4 regions of the Erwinia billingiae Eb661 genome follow, and region 1 is predicted to be linked to each of the others. Evidence: predicted binding sites of a transcription regulator. Region 1 holds the regulator's gene; each other region holds the start of a gene.

The links. The regulator PurR, encoded in region 1, represses purine synthesis genes. The targets are predictions, from matches to a motif close to CANGCAAACGTTTGCNTG.
Region 2: guaD (guanine deaminase) is a predicted target of PurR. The motif match lies at 1,097-1,114, and genes of this name have one in related genera.
Region 3: EBC_RS03310 (NCS2 family permease) is a predicted target of PurR. The motif match lies at 1,166-1,183, and genes of this name have one in related genera.
Region 4: cvpA (colicin V production protein) is a predicted target of PurR. The motif match lies at 1,622-1,639, and genes of this name have one in related genera.

The regions. Positions count from the first base shown of each region.
Region 1 is NC_014306.1:2,167,992-2,171,106, reverse strand. It holds gene EBC_RS11410 (C40 family peptidase) at 1-785, shown strand, start outside; gene cydH (cytochrome bd-I oxidase subunit CydH) at 829-918, opposite strand; gene purR (HTH-type transcriptional repressor PurR) at 1,203-2,228, shown strand; gene punR (DNA-binding transcriptional activator PunR) at 2,277-3,115, opposite strand, start outside.
Region 2 is NC_014306.1:2,580,305-2,583,419, reverse strand. It holds gene hrpA (ATP-dependent RNA helicase HrpA) at 1-50, shown strand, start outside; gene ydfG (bifunctional NADP-dependent 3-hydroxy acid dehydrogenase/3-hydroxypropionate dehydrogenase YdfG) at 132-878, opposite strand; gene guaD (guanine deaminase) at 1,286-2,617, shown strand; gene xdhA (xanthine dehydrogenase small subunit) at 2,614-3,115, shown strand, end outside.
Region 3 is NC_014306.1:420,355-423,469, forward strand. It holds gene soxR (redox-sensitive transcriptional activator SoxR) at 1-301, shown strand, start outside; gene EBC_RS03305 (glutathione S-transferase family protein) at 374-1,036, shown strand; gene EBC_RS03310 (NCS2 family permease) at 1,319-2,668, shown strand; gene EBC_RS03315 (Na+/H+ antiporter) at 2,837-3,115, shown strand, end outside.
Region 4 is NC_014306.1:3,484,044-3,487,158, forward strand. It holds gene purF (amidophosphoribosyltransferase) at 1-1,044, opposite strand, end outside; gene cvpA (colicin V production protein) at 1,081-1,566, opposite strand; gene dedD (cell division protein DedD) at 1,858-2,574, opposite strand; gene folC (bifunctional tetrahydrofolate synthase/dihydrofolate synthase) at 2,564-3,115, opposite strand, start outside.

The sequences.
Region 1 (3,115 bases):
TGGCGCACGCATCGCCACATGCCCCTATTAATGCAAATCATCATAAGGCAGATAGCGGCACGCCTGCCCGAGAGGATGAGCGACGTAAACGCCGACCGGTTAAAGCCAACAGCACCAAAAAAGTTAAAGAATCCACCAGCAAAAAATCTCGCTTAACCTCAGTACAAAAGTTGAAGCTTAAAAAGAAACCTTCGCTGCAAACCGCCTCTGTTCAGACTGCCCCGTTGCACTCCAGCAAATACAAAAAGAAAACCACCTTAAACGCCGGAAATAAACGCTATGGCCGCCATCGTGGCAAGGTTGTCGATACTGCTGAAGAGCTGACGTCAGACTCTGTTTCTGCGCCATTAAAGTTAAGTAAAGCTCACCGCGCCCGCTATCAAAAAGCCCGTGAAACCGCGATGACCAAACTGATGGGCCAGCTGGGTAAACCTTACCAATGGGGCGGAACGTCGCCTAAAACCGGCTTCGATTGCAGCGGCCTGGTGTGGTATGCCTACAAGGATTTAGTGAAGTTTAAAATCCCGCGCACGGCGAATGAGATGTATCACCTGCATGATGCGGCTTCGATAAAGCGTGATGAGCTGGAGAAAGGCGATTTAGTCTTCTTCCGCATTAACGGGCGCGAGACGGCAGATCATGTTGGCGTGTATCTGGGTGGTGGGAAGTTTATTCAGTCGCCACGTACTGGCAAGGATATTCAGGTCAGCGCTCTGGCAGATGATTACTGGCAGCGCCACTATATTGGTGCCCGCCGGATGATGACGCCAAAAACCATTCGATAGCGGAAATACTCAGAGCCGATCGTCAGACCGGCCCTGTTTGCACTTAATGCATAATCGCGGTGAAGCTAAACGCCATAATCATCAACAGTGCGCAAACCGTGGTCAGTAAAGAGAACTTCAGATCGGTATCCATTTTTAATCCTAAATAGCCCTACAGTTTATGATGCCATCAATTTTCCCATACTTGACGGTAAAAATCTCGTTTTCTCTGCCAAGCCTTGTTAGAATTCTTTTTTTGTTGCGCAACGGCCCGCACCTTAAGGTGTTTAGCGGTCTTTAATCAGCGCTTTTTCCTTCCTGACGACTCCGGACAGCAACTAAAAAACGACTTCAGACGTCAGGTTTTCGATCTCACCAGGCAAACGATTAACAACAGGCTTATCAAACGGTTAAGATAGGCGCAGGAGTAGTTATTTCATGGCAACAATTAAAGATGTGGCAAAGCAAGCCGGGGTGTCCACCACCACCGTCTCCCACGTCATCAACAAGACCCGTTTCGTTGCAGAAGAAACGCGGGAAGCCGTGTGGGCCGCCATTAAGGCGCTCCACTATTCACCCAGCGCGGTTGCCCGTAGTCTGAAGGTGAATCACACCAAAACCATCGGGCTGCTGGCTACTTCGAGCGAGGCGCCCTATTTCGCCGAAATTATTGAAGCCATTGAAAACCGCTGTTTTGCCAAAGGCTACACGCTGATCCTCGGTAACGCCCACAATGATCTTGCCAAGCAGCAGGCCTATCTGTCGATGATGGCGCAGAAACGCGTGGATGGCCTGCTGGTGATGTGTTCCGAATACCCTGACGAGTTGATCACCATGCTGGAAGATAACCGCAATATTCCGATGGTGGTGATGGACTGGGGCAAATCGCGCGGTGACTTTACCGATACGGTAGAAGACAACGCCTTTGAAGGCGGTTATCTGGCTGGCCGTTATCTGATCGACCGTGGGCATCGAGATATTGGTGTCATCCCGGGTCAGATGGAGCGCAACACCGGCGGTGGCCGTCTTGCCGGATTTATGAAAGCATTGTCTGAAGCGGGGATTACCTTGCGTGACGAGTGGCTGGTTCAGGGCAATTTCGAACCTGAATCAGGTCACCAGGCGATGCAGCAAATCCTCTCGCAGAAGCAGCGTCCAACGGCGGTGTTCTGCGGTGGCGATGTGATGGCGATGGGCGCAATTTGTGCGGCTGATGAGATGGGCCTGCGCGTTCCGCAGGATATATCGGTAATCGGGTACGATAACGTACGCAACGCCCGTTACTTCACACCGGCCCTGACCACGGTTCACCAGCCAAAAGAACAGCTGGGCGAAACCGCCTTCGATATGCTGTTAGATCGTATCACCAGCAAGCGTGAAGAACCGCAGACGATTGAAGTACATCCTACGTTGATCGAACGCCGTTCGGTTGCCGATGGTCCCTTCCTGGATTACCGCCGCTAGTCCCGCTCAGTGCTGAGGGCGAATTCTCCCTCAGCACACCCAATTGGCTCAGGGCTCTTCCTTCAGCCATTCACTGTTCAGCGTGTCACTGTCACCCAGATAATCCAGCAACCAGCTCAGCGCCGGTGAAGCCTGCTGCTCAGACCAGCTCACGCAGCACGGACTGTCCGGAAATCCGCCTTCCAGCGTCAATTCATGCAAAGCGCCTTTTTGCAGCAGCGGTTGCGCCAGATGGCCCGGTACCATCCCCACGCATAAGCCCGCCAGCAGGCAGTCAAATGCGCTTTCCCAGTCTGGCACCACCAGCCGCCGCTGATTATCCAGCGTCCATGTGGTGCGTTTCGGCAAGGCTCTTGAGGTATCTTCCAGCACCAGTGAAGGCCATTCGCCAATGGCCTCTTCACTGGTTTCTGCGTGCTGACGTGCCAGCGGATGATCCGCGGCAACCACACAGCGCCAGTTGAGCGCGCCCATATTGCGGAAGGCGAAGCGGCCACCTACCGGGATAGCCTGTGTCGCGCCGATGGCCACATCCACCCGCCCGTCGGCCAACGCATCCCAGACGCCGTTAAAAACTTCTGCTGACAGATGCAGTTCCATATCCGGAAAGTGCCGATAAAAGTCGACTACCAGCTGTCGGGTTCGCTGAGATTTAACGATGCGATCGACGGCGATATTAATTTGCCCTCGCCAGCCGTTAGCGACCTGCTGGCACTGCCGTCGGGTGGCGAGCATTTTTTTGATGACACTGCGGCCCTCCTGGATAAATACTCGTCCCGCATCGGTCAGCACCACATCACGGTGGCGACGCTCAAACAACGGCACGGCAAGCCATTCTTCCAGCTGCCGCACGGTATAACTGATGGCTGAGGGTACGCGATGGAGCT
Region 2 (3,115 bases), 410 kb from region 1:
CGGTTTCGGAGAAGCGTATTCAGCAGGCGATGGATGAGATCGTGATTTAACCGGGTGTGGTAAATGAAAACAGGCTGCATCTGCAGCCTGTTTTCATCGTTATCGCCCGAGCGCTTGCGCTCCGTCTAACATTACGCCTTGTGCACCTTCAAACCTGCCAGCGTCTGACCGACTGGCATCATCTCCAGCGTATTGATATTGACGTGCTTAGGCAGGTTCGCCACCCAGTACACCGCTTCGGTCACGTCTTCTGCCGTTAACGGTTCCGCGCCGTCATACACGCTGTCCGCTTTGGCATCGTCGCCCTTGAAGCGCACGTTAGAAAACTCGGTGCCGCCAACCAGGCCTGGTTCAATATTGGTGACGCGCAGCGCGGTGCCATGCAAATCGGCGCGCAGATTCAGGCTGAACTGACGCACGAAGGCTTTGGTGGCGCCATACACGTTGCCGCCGGCGTAAGGCCAGCTGCCGGCAATCGAACCGATATTGATGATGTGGCCAACATTGCGCTCAACCATGGCCGGCAACACCGCGCGGGTCATATACACCAGGCCTTTGTTATTGGTGTCGATCATCAGATCCCAGTCATCGACGTTGGCTTTATGCGCCGGCTCGATGCCCAACGCCAGACCGGCGTTGTTGACCAACACGTCGATATTGCGCCAGTCGGCGGGCAGGCTGGCCAGCGCTTCTTCAATACCGGCACGGTTGCACACGTCCAGTTGCAGGGTATATACAGCGTCACCCAGCTCCTCTTTCAGCGCCTGTAAACGCTCCTGACGGCGGCCGGTGGCGATCACTTTATGCCCCTGAGCAATAAAGCGGCGGGTGATATCTTCTCCGAATCCTGCGGTAGCGCCAGTAACAAATACAATCATCTCACTGTTCCTCAAGGTATTTTCAATTCCAGCCACCTTACCATTTCAAAGGTAAGCTGATAAGGACGAAAAGGTTATGATTTATTTACTAAACCGATCTGCACACTGTTGGTGCATTTAATTCGCACGCTGCCTTTTTTTAGTGCGCCTTTTTGCCGCGCAGTGCCAATAGTTGGGGTGTTTAAATAATAATCCCTCAATGCAACCGTTTGCGGAGGAAGGCAACCGGTTGCGCACACGATTAACTGGCAGGCAGACATGAGCTTGTCATAAAACCCCCATTAACCTGTTGATTATTAATCATAAATAACGCTATCGCGATCTGGCATAACAATTGCAATTTGAAATAAAGGTCATCACCTGCAATAACAAAAGAAAGGGTTGAACTCTTTCCCCAAGGAATCGCTATGTCAGTTACCTGTACTCAGGCTATTCGCGGAAGCTTTTTTGATATTACTGCCGTTGTGGACATGCCGACGCAGCTTCCCGAACAGGCTCGTTATATTGAAGATGGATTGCTGCTGCTGAACGGCGGTGAAATCGTATCGCTGCAGCCGTGGGAAGAAGGGCGCCTTCAGCTTGCCGACGACGTTCCCGTGCTCGACTATCGCGGCAAGCTGATCGTTCCCGGTTTTGTCGATACGCATATTCACTACCCGCAAACCGAAATGATCGGTGCCTATGGCGAGCAGCTGCTGGAATGGCTGCAGCAGTACACCTTCCCGGTGGAGAGCCAGTACCATTGCCCGCAGCACGCCGCCAAAATGTCGGCCTTCTTCCTGCACCAGCTGCTGAGCAATGGCACCACCACGGCGCTGGTGTTTGGCACCGTGCATCCCGAGTCGGTCGATGCGCTGTTTACCGCCGCCGACGGGCTGGGGATGCGGCTGATTGCCGGTAAGGTAATGATGGATCGCAATGCGCCAGATTACCTGACCGAAACGCCGGAGCAGAGCTATCAACAAACGCGTGCGCTGATTGAGCGCTGGCACAACAAGGGTCGCCTCAGCTATGCGCTGACGCCACGCTTTGCGCCGACCTCTTCGCCGGAACTGCTGAGCAAGGTCAGCCAGCTGAAGGCCGAATTTCCGGATACCTGGATGCATACCCACCTCAGCGAAAATCCGCAGGAAATTGAATGGGTGAAGTCGCTGTTCCCGGCGCATAAAAATTATCTCGATGTGTATGACGCCTATCAGCTGACCGGTCGCCGCAGCGTCTTTGCACATTGCCTGCATCTGGAAGAGGAAGAGTGGGATTGCCTGCACAAAACCGACTCCGCCGTGGCATTTTGCCCGACCTCTAACCTGTTTTTGGGCAGCGGCCTGTTCGACCTGAACACCTGCTGGCAGAAAGGGGTGAAAATGGGTATGGGTACCGATGTCGGCGCAGGGACCACCTTTAGCATGCTGCAGACGCTGGGCGAGGCCTACAAAGTGGGCCAGCTCCAGCGCTACAAGCTGGCGGCCTGTGAAGCCTTCTATCATGCCACGCTGGGCGGCGCGCATGCGCTGGATCTGGACAGCCGCATCGGCAACTTCAGCCCAGGAAAAGAAGCCGACTTCGTGGTGCTGGATCCGGCGGTTTCCGCCTTACAACAGATGCGCCATGCCAACAGCAAAGACATCTGGGAAAAACTCTTTGTGCTGATGACGCTGGGCGACGATCGCAATATCGCTGCAACCTGGGTAAACGGACAGTGCGTCTGGCAGACACACAGTGAGGTAAAAGCCGCATGATCCAATTTTTACTGAATCAGACGCTGGTGACCGAAGAGTCGCTGGATCCCAATCTGACCGTGCTGAACTACCTGCGTCAGAATAAACGCCGTAGCGGCACCAAAGAAGGCTGTGCCTCGGGTGACTGTGGCGCCTGTACGGTCACCCTTGGCCGGGTGGAAAACGGCGAAATGGTGTATGAAACCGCTAACAGCTGCCTGACCTTTGTCAGCAGCCTGCAGGGCAAACAGCTGATCACCGTCGAGGATTTAAAGCAGGGCAATAAACTGCACTCGGTGCAGCAGGCGATGGTGGATTGCCACGCGTCACAGTGCGGATTCTGCACGCCCGGCTTTGTGATGTCGCTGTTCACGCTGCAAAAAAACAGTGATGGCTGGCAGCATAAGCAGGCTGAACAGGCGCTGGCGGGCAACCTATGCCGCTGCACCGGCTACCGTCCGATTGTCGATGCCGCGCGACAGGCCTGCGAACAGCCTGAAGTTGACAGTTTCCAGTTGC
Region 3 (3,115 bases), 1.7 Mb from region 1:
CGTGCTGCGCCGGGTAGCGATCGTGAAAATTGCGCAGCGCATCGGTATTCCGTTGGCCACCATTGGTGACCATCTGATGCAGCTGCCGGCGGGAAACCGCATGTCGCCGAAAGAGTGGAAGGTGCTGACCGAGAAATGGCGCGAGGAGTTGGATCGGCGCATCGAAACCTTAACCCGGCTGCGTGACGATCTGGACGGTTGCATTGGCTGCGGCTGTTTGTCGATGCAGGATTGCCCGCTGCGCAACCCGGACGACAGGCTGAGCGAGCGCGGCACCGGCGCAATCCTGCTGGAGTCTTAGCGGAAGTGAGCGGCATCAGGCTGTGGCGGAGGGTCTATACTGATAACTCTTCGTATAACACAAGGTTAGAGCATGATCACCGTTCACCATCTGAATAACTCCCGATCGCAGCGTGTGCTCTGGATGCTGGAAGAGCTGGAAGTGCCTTACCAGATCAAACGCTATCAGCGTGAGAGCACCATGCTGGCCCCGGACGCGCTGAAAAAAGTGCATCCGCTGGGTAAATCCCCGGTCATCACCGACGAAAATCGCGTGATTGCCGAATCCGGCGCGATCCTTGAATACCTCGCCGAGCGTTATGACGCAGAAAATCGCCTGAAACTAAATGATGAGGACGAGCGCCTGCAGTCTCGTTACTGGCTGCATTATGCCGAAGGGTCGTTAATGCCGCTGCTGGTGATGAAGCTGATCTTCAGCCGGATGGGCAAGCCGCCGGTGCCGTGGCTGCTGCGTCCCATTGGCAATGCCTTTGGTAAGGGCGTGCAGAAAGGCTATCTGGATAAACAGCTGGCGACCCATCGCGAATTTATCGAACAGCATCTGGCCAGCCACGCGTGGTTTGCCGGCGAGCAGTTCAGCATTGCCGACGTGCAGATGAGCTTCCCGATCCAGGCGCTGACCGCGCGAGGCGGTGCCGCCAACTCCCCGGCCATCCAGGCCTGGCTTGCGAAAGTGCAAAACCGTGCCGCCTGGCAGCGTGCGCTGCAACAGGGCGGTGAAGTGAAGCTCGACTGAATGGATTTCTGCCTGAAATGCCCCTGCGTTTCAGGTTGCTGCAAATATAGGTGCGATCAGGAGTTGATAATGCACTGATAAAGGCTGGATAATCGTTTGCCTTTAAAATAGTGCGGCTTAATGCGTGACGTAGTAAACGTTTGCCTTTTTTCCGAACGTTGCCCGGCTAACGGGTTTTCGCGGTCTGTGAACAGTGCGTCCTGGGATGGTGAAACGTTGAATCAGTCAGCTTCATGCGTCACGCATCAATAACTCATAAGAAATCTCAGGGGATTTTTCACTATGTCGACTCCTTCTCATCAGCCCGGCGGTTCGCTGGACAGCTGGTTTAACATTTCTGCGCGCGGCAGTTCGGTCCGTCAGGAAATTCTGGCGGGCCTGACCACCTTCCTTGCCATGGTTTATTCGGTGATCGTGGTGCCGTCTATGCTCGGCAAAGCCGGTTTTCCGCCGACGGCGGTCTTCGTCTCCACCTGTCTGGTAGCGGGCTTCGGATCGCTGATCATGGGCCTGTGGGCCAATCTACCGATGGCGATTGGTTGTGCAATCTCACTGACCGCCTTTACCGCCTTCAGCCTGGTATTGGGACAGCATATCAGCGTGCCGGTGGCGCTGGGTGCGGTGTTCCTGATGGGGATCCTGTTCACCATCATCTCCGCTACCGGCATCCGTTCGTGGATCCTGCGTAATCTGCCGATGGGCGTGGCGCACGGCACGGGCGTTGGGATTGGCCTGTTCCTGCTGCTGATCGCCGCGGACGGCGTTGGCCTGGTGGTCAAAAACCCTGCGCCGGGCTTGCCTGTGGCGCTCGGTGATTTCGCCTCGTTCCCGGTGATGATGTCGATGGTTGGCCTGGCGGCAATTTTCGGTCTGGAAAAGCTGCGCGTGCCGGGCGGCATTCTGCTGACCATTATCGCCATTTCCATTCTCGGGCTGATTTTTGATCCGGCGGTGAAGTACCAGGGGCTGTTTGCCATGCCAAGCCTGAATGATGCCAATGGTCATTCGCTGGTGTTCAGTCTGGACATTCTGGGTGCGCTGAAGCCTGCGGTACTGCCAAGCGTGCTGGCGCTGGTGATGACTGCGGTGTTTGACGCCACCGGCACCATCCGTGCCGTTGCCGGGCAGGCTAACCTGCTGGACAAAGACAATCAGATCATCAACGGCGGCAAGGCACTGACCACCGACTCGGTCAGCAGCATCTTCGCCGGTCTGGTGGGCGCATCGCCTGCGGCGGTGTATATCGAATCGGCGGCCGGTACGGCGGCGGGCGGCAAAACCGGCCTGACGGCAATCGTCGTCGGCCTGCTGTTCCTGGTGATCCTGTTCCTGTCGCCGCTGGCCTATCTGGTGCCGGGTTATGCCACGGCACCGGCGCTGATGTATGTCGGCCTGCTGATGTTGAGCAACGTATCAAAAATCAATTTTGACGATTTTGTTGATGCGATGTCCGGCCTGCTGGCCGCGGTGTTTATCGTGCTGACCTGTAATATCGTGACCGGCATCATGCTGGGCTTCGGTTCACTGGTGATTGGCCGTATTTTTGCGGGCGAATGGCGCAAGCTGAACGCCGGCACGGTGATTATCGCGGTGGCGCTGGTGGCATTCTATGCCGGCGGCTGGGCGATCTAAACCGTCAGGGGCCGCCCGTCGGCCCCTGATTTTAGCCTTTAAATGCATTAATCCCTCGATAGCGCACTTCCTGTTTTTAAACCCACCGCATTTTTGTTTTACTATTCTCTCAGGTCGATCGTTCCGACTGGCATTTGTGTATTTCGCAGGAAGACAGATAAGGACAACATGGAAATCTTCTTTACCATCCTCATTTTGACGCTGATGGTGTCGCTCTCAGGCGTCGCTGCCCGCATCATTCCGTTTCAAATCCCACTGCCGCTGGTGCAGATCGCCATGGGTGCCTTGCTCGCCTGGCCGACGTTTGGTTTGCACGTCGACTTCGATCCCGAGCTGTTCCTGGTGCTGTTTATCCCGCCGCTGCTGTTTGCCGATGGCTGGAAAACCCCGACCAGTGAGTTTCTGAACCACGGCCGCGAAATTATCGGGCTGGCGCTGGTGCTGGTG
Region 4 (3,115 bases), 1.3 Mb from region 1:
GCGAACCGCGCTGCGGCGCTGGTGCTGACCCGGCATGATAAAAGTACGGCCGACGTAGCGGTTTTTCACAAACCCCTGACGGTATGGCTTGTCCAGAATGCGGGCCATCTCCAGCGCGATATCGCAGGAGGTTTCCGGGATTGGGATGACCACGTCAATGTCCAGGTCTTCCCACTCACGGGCGATTTTCTCACCCAGCTTGGTGCCCATGCGAACGCGGGCGCTGTAGACGGAAATTTTGTCCAGGAACGAGTCCGGGCGGGCAAAATAGACGTACTCAAACAGGCACGGATTGCATTTCGGGTTCTCTGCACACTGACGCGTGAACAGCTGACCTTTCTCGGTGACGTAAACCGCTTCGCCCGGCGCAACATCACGCAGGAATTCGAAGCCGAGCGTATCCAGCGCCACGCTTTCAGAGGCAACCATATACTCATGGCGACCGTCTTTCATGCCACGCTTGCCAATCACCAACGGACGGATGCCGTTAGGATCGCGGAACGCAACCATGCCATGGCCGATGATCATCGACACGCAGGCATACGCGCCACGAACGTGCTGATGAACCGCTGCCACAGCGGCAAAAATGTTGTCTGCTTCCAGCGGGAAGTGCTGAAAACGATCCAGCTCCTGAGCAAAGATATTGAGCAGGATTTCAGAATCTGATGTGGTGTTAACGTGACGACGACCGCTTTCGAACAGCTGCTTACGCAGTTCGTGCGCGTTGGTCAGGTTACCGTTGTGCGCAAGCGTAATGCCGTAAGGCGAGTTCACGTAGAAAGGCTGCGCTTCGGAAGCACTGGAGCTTCCCGCAGTTGGGTAACGGACGTGACCGATGCCCATATTGCCTTGCATACGCTGCATATGGCGGGCTTCAAATACATCGCTAACCAGGCCGTTTGCTTTACGCAGGCGGAAGCAATTCAATGCATCAATGGTTACGATGCCTGCGGCATCCTGCCCACGGTGCTGGAGCACCGTTAACGCGTCATAAATCGACTGGTTGACCGGCATAAATCCGGCGATCCCGACAATACCGCACATGTGGTTATTTCCTCATAAGCCGCAACCCAGGTTCTATTACCGGGGCAAAAAACTCGACGTGCTTTTCAGGTAGTCAAAAAACCACCTGATGATGTAACTGAACTGGGGAACCAGCTGAGACTGTTGCCAGTCCGGACTTTTGGAAAATCCGGTGAATGTATCGAGGAAAAACAGAATGGCTGAGACTATCAGCACGCCACGTAATGCCCCGAAACAGACTCCCAACACTCTGTCGGTACCCGACAGGCCGGTTTTTTCAACCAGCGACCCAATAACGAAGTTGACGATAGCCCCAACTAACAGCGTGGCAACGAACAACACCGCAATGGCGATCCCATTTCGAACCAGTTCGTCTTCAAAACCGGTGAACCAGACCGCGAGGAAGGAGTAGTAATGACTGGCGACAAAAAATGCGCAACCCCAGGTGACGAGTGATAATGCTTCCCGAACGAACCCACGGATCAGGCTGACAAGAGCCGAAAAACTAATAACCGCAATAATGACGTAATCTATCCAGACCATGAACTCTTCCAGCGACTGTGCCCCTGCATCCAGTTCGGGGCGAATTCTAACAGAAAAAGAAAACGTTTGCGTAGGGTTTTCCTTTGCCAGTTTAATTAAAACAATTTGCTAAAAAAACCAGCAATCATGCGCGCTGGCGGCTATCCGACCTTGTCGGACAGCCCGGTACTGCAATCTTTTGATTTGCATCGGGTAAGCCGCCCAAAAGGCGGTTTTACCCGAGTGAAGCGCCTGGCCGAAAACGGCCGTTGGCAAGGCGCAGACTCTTACAGTAATAGCGACAGGCTAACGTTAGCGAGCGCTATATGGTTTCACCACGCCGCCCAATCCTGAGATGCCTTTCAGCTCTGAGATTGATGCCTGCATTTTCGCTTTCGACGCGTCCGGCCCGACATAAATACGGGTGATTTCGCCCTGAACCGGCGTGGAAGGCACGGTAAAGGCGCGATAACCGGAAAGACGCAGCTGGGCGACAACCTGGTTCACCTTGCTGGCATTCTTCAGTGCGCCGAGCTGGACGACGTAAGCCTGACCGGTTGGTGCGCTCTCCGGCTCAGCGGCCTGAGGTGCAGGTTCTGGCTTCGGTTCGGCCTTCGGCTGCGCTTTCGGTTTCTCAACCGTTTTTTCAACCGGCTTCGGCTTCGGTTTTTCCACCGGCTTCGGCTGCTGTACCGGCTTAGACTCGACCATCGGCGGCGGGGAAATCACGCTGGGCTTATTGGCGGATTTTGGCGCGGTTGAGCCACTTTCAGCCTGCGAGGTATTGCCCGGCGTTTTGCCTTCCACCGCCGTGGCTGCACCTTCTGGCGGCTGCGAAGGTAAAGACTGCGTTACCGGAGGAACCAGATCGTTCTCCTGCTGGTCGCCCGGTTTAGGCACCAGCGGGATCGCGGCAAACTCTTCTTTATAGTGCTTCTTCTTGCCGTCGAGCAGGCCTGGCAGAATGATGACACCCAGTGCAACTATTATGACGGTCCCGACTAAACGGTTCTGAAACTTACTGGCCACTGCCGTTCTCCGTTTCCCTCGTTTCCATAACCTGTGCCACGGTGTGGAACGATCCGCACACCAGCACAATATCCTGCGCTTCAGCCTGTTGCAGCGCCTGGCGATAAGCATCGGCCACGCTGGTAAAGGTCTGCGCTGTCGGCAAATGGGCCTTCAGCTGTTCAGCGCTGGCACCGCGCGGGCCGTCCAGCGGCGCGCAATACCAGTAATCCACTTCAGGTTGCAGACAGGCCAGCGTACCGGCAATGTCTTTGTCATGCAGCATACCGACCACCGCGTGAACCTTGCCGCTTTTTGGCAGTTCACTGAGTCGACCCGCCAGATAGCTGGCCGCATGCGGATTGTGCGCCACGTCCAGGATCACCCTCGGTGACTCGGCGACCGTCTGAAAACGGCCGGGCAGAATCGCCTTGTCCAGCCATTGGTAGATGATTGCATCATCCACCTGCAGCGAGGAACAGCGCAGCGCAGCCAGCGCGGTGGCAGCATTAGGCATCGGCACCTGCGGCAGAGGCAGTGCGCTTAGCGTGCCCTGCGCATC